2 regions of the Siminovitchia jepli genome follow, and region 2 is predicted to be linked to the other one. Evidence: a T-box and tRNA genes for the amino acid it is inferred to sense, from the RefSeq annotation. Region 2 holds a T-box; the other holds one or more tRNA genes.
What was found. The T-box of region 2 lies ahead of serS (serine--tRNA ligase). A T-box ahead of a tRNA ligase gene usually reads a tRNA of that ligase, here a tRNA-Ser.

Region 1: it encodes a tRNA-Ser, which carries the amino acid that the T-box ahead of serS (serine--tRNA ligase) is inferred to sense. The anticodon was not compared.

Annotation. Positions count from the first base shown of each region.
Region 1 is NZ_JBFEGN010000051.1:5,778-10,208, forward strand. It holds gene AB1L08_RS15150 (ABC transporter ATP-binding protein) at 58-819, shown strand; gene AB1L08_RS15155 (aspartyl-phosphate phosphatase Spo0E family protein) at 988-1,152, opposite strand; gene mnmH (tRNA 2-selenouridine(34) synthase MnmH) at 1,382-2,431, opposite strand; tRNA gene AB1L08_RS15165 (tRNA-Ser) at 2,662-2,754, opposite strand; tRNA gene AB1L08_RS15170 (tRNA-Thr) at 2,847-2,919, opposite strand; gene AB1L08_RS15175 (AI-2E family transporter) at 3,106-4,119, shown strand; partial or broken gene AB1L08_RS15180 (catalase) at 4,223-4,431, shown strand, end outside.
Region 2 is NZ_JBFEGN010000025.1:35,349-39,779, reverse strand. It holds gene AB1L08_RS10710 (serine hydrolase) at 97-1,437, shown strand; T-box leader at 1,546-1,761, shown strand; gene serS (serine--tRNA ligase) at 1,808-3,082, shown strand; gene AB1L08_RS10700 (LysM peptidoglycan-binding domain-containing protein) at 3,117-4,403, opposite strand.

The DNA.
Region 1 (4,431 bases), on a different contig from region 2:
AGAAAAACAGTATTGCGGATATAAACGCCGGATAAAAATGTTCAAAGGATGAGTGGGATGGAGATCATTTTGGAATCGGAACAATTAAACAAAATGTATGGTTTGGGGAAAAATCATCAGCAGCATGTCTTAAAAAATATCAACTTAAAAATAAAAAAGGGAGAGTTCGTATCTGTCATGGGTCCATCCGGTTCAGGAAAATCAACCTTGCTTTACAATTTAAGCGGAATGGACCGCTGTACAAGTGGCCGGGTGTTGTTTCATGGCCGGGAGCTCTCCAGTCTCCCGGAAAAAGAATTATCGGATGTTCGTTTATTTCAAATGGGTTTTATTTTTCAGCAGATTCATCTTTTAAAAAGCCTGTCCATTTTTGACAACATCATTCTTGCAGCCTATTTGGCGAAAAAGGAACATCGTCATGATATTAACATCAGGGCAAAAGCTTTAATGAAGAAAGCGGGAATTTACCAGCTGGCCAAAAATGACATAACACAGGCTTCAGGCGGACAATTGCAAAGAGCCGCCATATGCAGGGCGTTGATGAACCAGCCCGATATCATTTTTGGAGATGAACCAACCGGAGCGCTCGATACGAAATCTGCCGAAGATATTATGGATATACTGCGCGGAATAAACGAATCAGGGACAACGGTCCTTTTAGTCACACATGATTTGAAGGTTGCAGCCAAAACCGGGCGTGTCCTTTATATGGTGGATGGAAGGATTGTCGGAGAAAAACGGCTTGGTCAATATAACAAAGAAAACAATGATCTTGGGGCAAGGGAAAAAATATTGTCCAGATGGTTGACAAAGGGGTAATTTTTTATCAGGAATTCATATCCCATCATGGATAAGGGAAGGTGTGAGTCAGAAATGTCTATGTGGCATCTGCTCTTTTACTGGTTACCTCCATAAAAAATAAACATCATCCTGTCTCGTGATGGGGTTGCGTATATTTTTTTATAATCCGGAAAAGTTTCCCAATAATTATATTATTGAATACTTATTTAAGGCGATATCAAGCTTTTGGCTTAATTCGATTGTCTGATTATGATTTAACCCTTTTGACATGCCGATTCGTATCATTTCTTTTCTCAGGGCGTTAATTTCTGACAACAATGCTTCCTTTCCGTTCGGTTTTTTTTGCTCCATAAATTCCGATTCTCCTTTTGAAAATAATAGAGAGCATGCAGACAGGGATTTCGTCATTCAATACATAGTCATGATGGAGATATACATTTTCGGATATGTTCGGGTTACTCAAAAGATTACATAGAGTATACCATATGTTGAGTTTGTTTTTCTACAAAGATACAATATATAGTGGTATTATTTTTGGTTTTTTGACGACAGCAGTAAAATGTTACAAAAAAAGGTGCTTTTATTTCTTTTGCACCTTCCATTCTTTTAACAGTGTTTCAGCTATTTTTTTCAATGCCTCGTCTTTATTCCCGGCTTCGATTAGAATCGTATCTTTATTTTTATGAACTTGAGTAGAATGTTCATACCTCGGATCATAATAGTAAGTTAATAAAAGTTCTGCAGCGGAAGCAAAACGGCCGTTTTCAATAGCGGCTTCAATTTCTTTGGCTATGGGTGTATGGATTCTTTTTTTTATAAAACGAAAAGCTTCCTGAAATCGTTCGGGGGACTGCCATGGCCGATAGTCTTCAAGAATATGCTTGATTCTTTCCTTGATGGGCAAACGGATAAACAGATGAAGTCCCTGCTCTTTTTTCTCGTAAAGAAATTCGGGCAGGGACGCTTTCCCGATTCGTCTGCTTTCCCCCTCAATCAAAACATAAGGTTCCTCCCAAAAATCAACCATTGTTTCAACAAGCAGGGAATCAAATTTCTTTTGATTGGACGGATTGAGTCCGATGTGGCCGAAGATAGAGCCACGGTGGCCAGCCATTTTTTCCAAATCCATTACGGGAAAACCCATTTGTGACAGCTCTCTTAAGATCGCTGTTTTTCCCGTTCCAGTATATCCGTTCAAGACAATCAGTTTTGGAGGAAATTTGGCTTCTGCCAATTTTTGAACGACCCATTTGCGATAGGAACGGATCCCGCCGAGAAGCCGGTTTGCATGGATCCCCATCAAATCCAGCATGGTTGCAGCCGTTTTGCTCCGCATGCCTCCCCGCCAACAAAAAACTGTCAGCGGTGTATCTATTTGTTTGAATGCAGAAATAAAGGAGGGCAGCTTTTGCGAAAAGATTGCCACTCCTCTTTCCATGGCCGCCTCTTTTCCGAAATGCTTATAGATGGTCCCTACCTCTGCACGCTCTGCATCATTGAAAACGGGGATGTTTATGCTCCCGGGAATCGTTGCCTCGTTGAATTCACCAGGGGAACGGACGTCTACAATTGTATGCTTTTCTGTTTTCCTTAACGCCAACAAATCCGTTAACGCGATGTCATTAAACATCCACATCACCTTCTAACTGAATCGATCTAAGGCTGTGCACCCATGCTCCGGTGAACAACACCCGATACCGCGGGGGGGGCGAATTTCGATTCTTTATCACCTATGGGGTGCCCGTCAACAAGGGGGCATGTACACATCATTTTTTCAGCCAGTCTTTTCATGTAATAATGGTATTGTAGCATAAACAAAAAAAATCCCCGAATGAGGGATTTTTATTTGAAGAGTATGTATGGCGGAGAAGGTGGGATTTGAACCCACGTGGCGGTTGCCCGCCCTAATGCATTTCGAGTGCATCCCCTTCAGCCGGACTTGGGTACTTCTCCATATTGGCGATTTAATACTGCAAAAGAATACGGGCGACAATTCCGCTTGTTCAGAAGCAAACACGGCTCTCCAGCATCGGAATTGTTAAAAGTGCTGGTGACAGGACTCGAACCTGCGACCCCGTCATTACGAGTGACGTGCACTACCAACTGTGCTACACCAGCATTTCTGTTAAAAAGTCACATAAAAATAATAATATATATGAATCATTTTTTCAATCATTTTTATTTGGAAACCATTCCTGTTCCTGCCAACACAGATTTTTAGTTTTTTTTAAAACTAGTTCCCTGCGGGAACTTGATCATTGATATAATATATAAAAAAAGTATAAATAAGGGGAAACGATCTGGATGAGCATTATTGAAATTTTCCAAAAGAAAGGCGTCAAACGCATCATTATTTTTGCTTTGATTGTCTTGATTTTATACAGCTTGAGAAGCATGATGAACTTGATTTTACTGACCTTTATCTTTTCGTATTTAATGAATCGCCTGATTGAATTTGCTGCAAAGCGCCTCCCGATTCACAGGAAGCTGCTCGTTTTGTTCATGTATATAATTATTGTCGGCGTACTGACATACGGGCTTGTAAAATATCTTCCCATCCTAACATGGGAAATAAGCCAGCTGGTTAAACAAGTCACCGCTTTTTACACCCAGCCGCATGAAAATACGGTAATTAAATATATTGAAACGATCATTTCCAAAAACCAAATAGTAGCCTATTTGGAAAACGGCTTTTCTTTTCTGATCAAATCGTTCACCGATATTAGCAAAACAAGCATACAAGTAATAGTTGCTTTAGTATTGAGCCTGTTTTTCCTGCTGGAAAAACCGCGGTTAAAAGAATTCACTTCGAAATTTAAAAACAGCAAACTCGCCCCATTTTATTTTGAAATTGAGTTTTTTGGAAAAAAATTTACACGCACCTTCGGAAAGGTGATCGAAGTCCAGTTTATGATTGCCCTTGTCAATTGCTTTTTGACGGTGGTTGCACTCATCATCTTGGGTTTTCCTCAATTATTTGTATTGGCCCTCATGGTTTTTTTCCTGGGACTTATCCCGGTAGCCGGCGTGTTCATTTCCTTGATCCCGCTTTGTTTGATCGCCTATTCGATCGGCGGTTTAATAAAGGTCGTTTATGTGGTGGTGGCCATTACGATCATTCATGCCGTTGAGGCCTATGTATTAAATCCGAAGCTCATGTCGGCTAAAACCGACCTGCCTGTATTTTACACGTTTATTGTCCTGATTTTCTCGCAAAATTTCTTTGGGGTCTGGGGGCTCATTATCGGGATTCCGGTATTTGTGTTTTTGCTTGACGTCTTGGAAGTGACAAATAAAGAGAAAATTCCCGAAGTATAAAATATTCGTTTCAAAACAGCGGAGGGTTGAATCCCCGCTGTTTTTTGTTTTTCCAATAACAGGAACGTCCTTCGAACTAACATTTTTAAGGGGTGTCAAAAGGAATCCGGATTTTCACCGGCAGGATATATATGGGGCAATTGAAAACGGTGATTACCCCGAATATGAGCTGGGTGTACAGATCATTGCTGAGGAAGATGAGTTCCAATTTGATTTTGATATACTGGATCCAACGAAACTATGGCCGGAGGAAGATGTTCCGGTAAAGATTATAGGGAAAATGACGTTAAATCGAAATGTGGATAATGTGTT
Region 2 (4,431 bases):
TTTGTTAAGAAACTGAAAAGAATACAGCCTACTCAATGATGTTTATCTATGATAAAATGACAAGGGTGTACATATAATTTGGAGGGTAAACTTGTGATAATTAGCAAAAAGATACCATTTTTAGCATTATTTATGTCGTTAGTCATATTCACTAGCATCATTACCGTTCCTGAACGCACTTCTGCAGAAGATGCGCTCAATGTTAACGCGGATGCGGCGATCCTCGTTGAAGCGTCTACAGGAAAGATACTATACGCAAAAAATGAAGATACAGCGCTCGGCATAGCCTCGATGTCCAAAATGATGACCGAGTATTTAATGTTCGAAGCGATTAAAAATAAACAAATATCCTGGGAACAGGAACAAACCATCAGTGATTATGTTCACCAGGTATCCGTTGATACGAATCTTTCAAATGTGCCGCTGGAGGCCGGGAAAAAATATTCAATCCGGCAATTGTATGAAGCGATGGCGATTTATTCGGCGAACGGCGCCACGATTGCCATTGCCGAAGCCATAGCGGGATCGGAAAAAAAGTTTGTTGACATGATGAACAAAAAAGCGGAGGAGCTGGGACTTGAAAACTATAAATTTGTTAATTCAACGGGTCTAAACAATAAGGATTTAAAAGGCAAACATCCGGAGGGAACCGGACCGGAAGACGAAAACATTATGTCTGCACGAGCCATGGCAAAACTTGCTTCCCGGCTAATGAATGATTATCCGGAAGTATTGGAAACAACGAGTGTACCCGTGAAAGAATTTCCCGGCATGCCTGGAAAAATGAAAAACTGGAACTGGATGCTCCCTTCTCTGATCTATGGCTATGAAGGCGTGGACGGGTTAAAAACCGGAACAACAGACTTTGCCGGATACTGTTTTACCGGAACGGCAAAACGGGATGGCCTTAGGGTCATCACGGTTGTCATGAATGCGAAAGGGAAAAATGGACAAGGTGAATATAAATCAAGATTTGACGAAACAAAGAAAATGATGGACTATGCATTTACAAATTTCTCCGTAAAGGAAATTTATCCGGAAGGCTATCAGGCAAAAGGGAATAAAACAGTTCCTGTTGTAAACGGAAAAGAAAAGTCTGTTGCCATTCAGTCTAAATCACCTTTACAAGTTGTTGTCAAAAACGGGGAAGATAAAATGTACAAACCCCAAGTTAAAATAGACAAAAAGAAACTGGATAAAGAGGGGAAATTGGCCGCACCAATTAAAAAAGGCGACAAATTGGGCGTATTGGAAGCTGTATATCAGGGTGAAGATCCTTACGGATATTTATCAAAAAGCAAATCAGCATCCGTAGATATGGTCACTGCAGAAAAAGTGGAAAAAGCCAACTGGTTTGTTTTAATGATGCGCGGAATAGGGAGCTTTTTCGGGGACGTATGGGACAGCGCGGCCAAAACGGTTAAGGGCTGGTTTTGAGAAGAGGCTGTTGGTTTAGAACGTAGATAAATGGGCACAATACTAGGATAAGACAGGTAACATTTGCATTACATATGGATATGTAGTATATTATCAACAAAAATACGAGTGATTGCATTGAAAGGAAGTAGTAGCAGGGACTGTGTCCTTTTTAGAGAGCCGGTGGCTGGTGAAAATCGGCGGCACTGCCTGTGAATCCATCCTTGAGCAAAAATGCCGAATGCCTGGGGCTAGTAAGCATTTTCGGGTCAACCCGTTATCAAATGAAGAGGAAAGCTTTCGCTTTCAATTTGGGTGGCAACGCGGGTAACTCTCGTCCCTTTGGGATCGGGAGTTTTTTGTTTTTAAATAATTTTTAGGAGGTAATCGTATGCTTGATATGAAGACTCTTCGGGGGAATGTAGAAGAAGTCAAGGAAAAATTGCAGCATCGCGGCGAGGATTTGGCTGATTTGGACAAGTTTGAACAACTTGATCAAAAACGGAGGGAAATGATTGTCCAGTCGGAACAGCTGAAAAATAAAAGAAATGAAGTATCGGAAAGAATTGCCCAGTTAAAAAAGGAAAAACAAAATGCAGATGATTTGATTCGTAAAATGCGGGAAGTTAGCCAGCAAATAAAAGAGTTGGACGGAGAACTTCGAATTATTGAAGAAGAATTGCAGCAATTGCTTTTAGCCATCCCCAATATCCCTCATGAAAGCGTCCCGGTTGGAGAGACGGAAAACGACAACGTCGAGGTGCGGAAGTGGGGAGACGTTCCCCAATTTTCATTTGAGCCAAAGCCGCATTGGGAATTGGCCGCCAATTTGGGCATATTGGACTTTGAACGGGCAGCCAAAGTAGCTGGAAGCCGTTTTGTCTTTTACAAAGGACTTGGAGCCCGGCTTGAGAGGGCACTCATTAATTTTATGATGGATATTCACGTGGAAGAACACGGGTACGAAGAGATGCTGCCGCCATACCTCGTTAACCGTACAAGCATGACGGGCACCGGACAGCTGCCGAAGTTTGCGGAGGATGCGTTTCATATCGAGAGTGATGATTTTTTCCTGATTCCGACTGCGGAAGTCCCTGTGACAAACTACCATCGCGATGAAATATTGGACGGCGGGCGCCTGCCTCTCAACTATGTGGCATACAGTGCCTGTTTTCGTTCGGAAGCCGGGTCCGCCGGGCGTGATACACGGGGGTTGATCCGCCAACACCAGTTTAATAAAGTAGAATTGGTTAAATTTGTAAAGCCGGAAGATTCGTATGACGAACTTGAGAAGCTGACAAACGATGCAGAAAAAGTATTGCAGCTATTGAATTTGCCGTATCGCGTCATGAGCATGTGTACAGCGGACCTTGGTTTTACAGCGGCTAAAAAGTATGATCTTGAAGTATGGATCCCGAGCTATAAAACATACCGGGAAATTTCATCTTGCTCAAACTTTGAAGCGTTTCAGGCAAGAAGAGCCAATATCCGTTTCCGTTCCGAACCAAAAGCGAAGCCGCAGCATGTCCACACGCTGAACGGTTCTGGCCTGGCTGTAGGAAGAACCGTGGCGGCGATCTTGGAAAATTACCAAAGGGAAGACGGCAGTGTCGAAATTCCTGAGGTGCTGCGCCCTTATATGAGAAATAAAGAAGTCATTAACTGAAAGAAGCGGTTCAAATGAGCCGCTTTTTTGTCATTTATCTTTTCACAACATTGAAATTATCAGTAATCAAGAGCCAATTTTGCGGAAACGGAAGTCCAAGCTTCCAGTAGCCGACACCGCGAAGATCCAATTCTTTGACCAAATCAAACTTTGCCTGGATGGAACGCGCATCTTCAAACCAAACTTCGTGCCTTCTTCCTTCTTCGTCTGTGTAATGGAAAAAAGGGGCCTGTGCAGTTGTATCGTATTCGATGGCTACGTTGTTTTCAAGAGCGAGACGAATGGCTGCCTGTGGACTGAGGGCTCTCGCGGTTGTTCCAGGAACAAAGGGAAGTGTCCAGTCATATCCGTAAAGATTTTGCCCCATCATGATTTTACGTGATGGCATTTCAGTCAAGGCATATTCCAGTACGTCCCGGACCGGGCCAATGGGGGAAACTGCCATTGCTGGGCCGCCGCTGTATCCCCATTCGTAAGTCATGATTAAGGAATAATCGACTATTTCACCGTGGGCCCGGTAATCATGGCCGGCATACCACTCTCCTGCCTGTGTTGCACTTGTTTTGGGGGCAAGTGCCGTCGAGATGACAAAACCTTCCGCATGGAAGCGATCGCGTGCTCTTCGGAGAAATTGGTTATACGGTTCGCGGTCTTCTGCCGCGATTCTTTCAAAGTCAAAATGAATATCTGTAAATCCTACTCTTCGTGCCTCCGTGACAATATTATTTAACAAAGCCGTTTGAGCTTCCTCATTTGTCAGCAAGATATGAACGAGTTCAGTACTGAATTGCCCTTCTTCCTGGTTTGCCAGAACCATGGCGAGGGATGTGTTATTTGCCCGGGCTATTTCGGGAAAACGGTTCAATTGCGGGGGATCCAACGTTCCGTCACGCCTTGGCAAGTAGGCAAACGGAGCCAAATACGTTAAATATGGGGATGCTTCTCTGGCACTCGACTCCAATGCGGGGGATACGGCTCCTGTACGTCTGGGTTCGACATAGGCTAGAAATTCCCCTTCTCTTTTGGGCCCTTGTGGGATATACAGCCGCAAGCCGACATTGATGGGCTGGTTAACATTAATCGCATTGATTCTCGCCAGTTCCTGGTAGGATATGCCAAACCTTCTGGCAATTGTGTACAGACTGTCACCAGGCTGCACCCAATAAAACCTGCCAATGATGGGAATAACAATCGCTTGCCCGACAACAAGCCGATCAGGGTTTTCCAAATCATTGGCTTCGGTTATGATGGCTGGAGCTATTCCATACAAGGAAGCAATTGAGGACAATGTCTGATTGGGCTCGACGACATGAATTTGCATGCTTACCCTCCTTAACTCTTTAAACAAA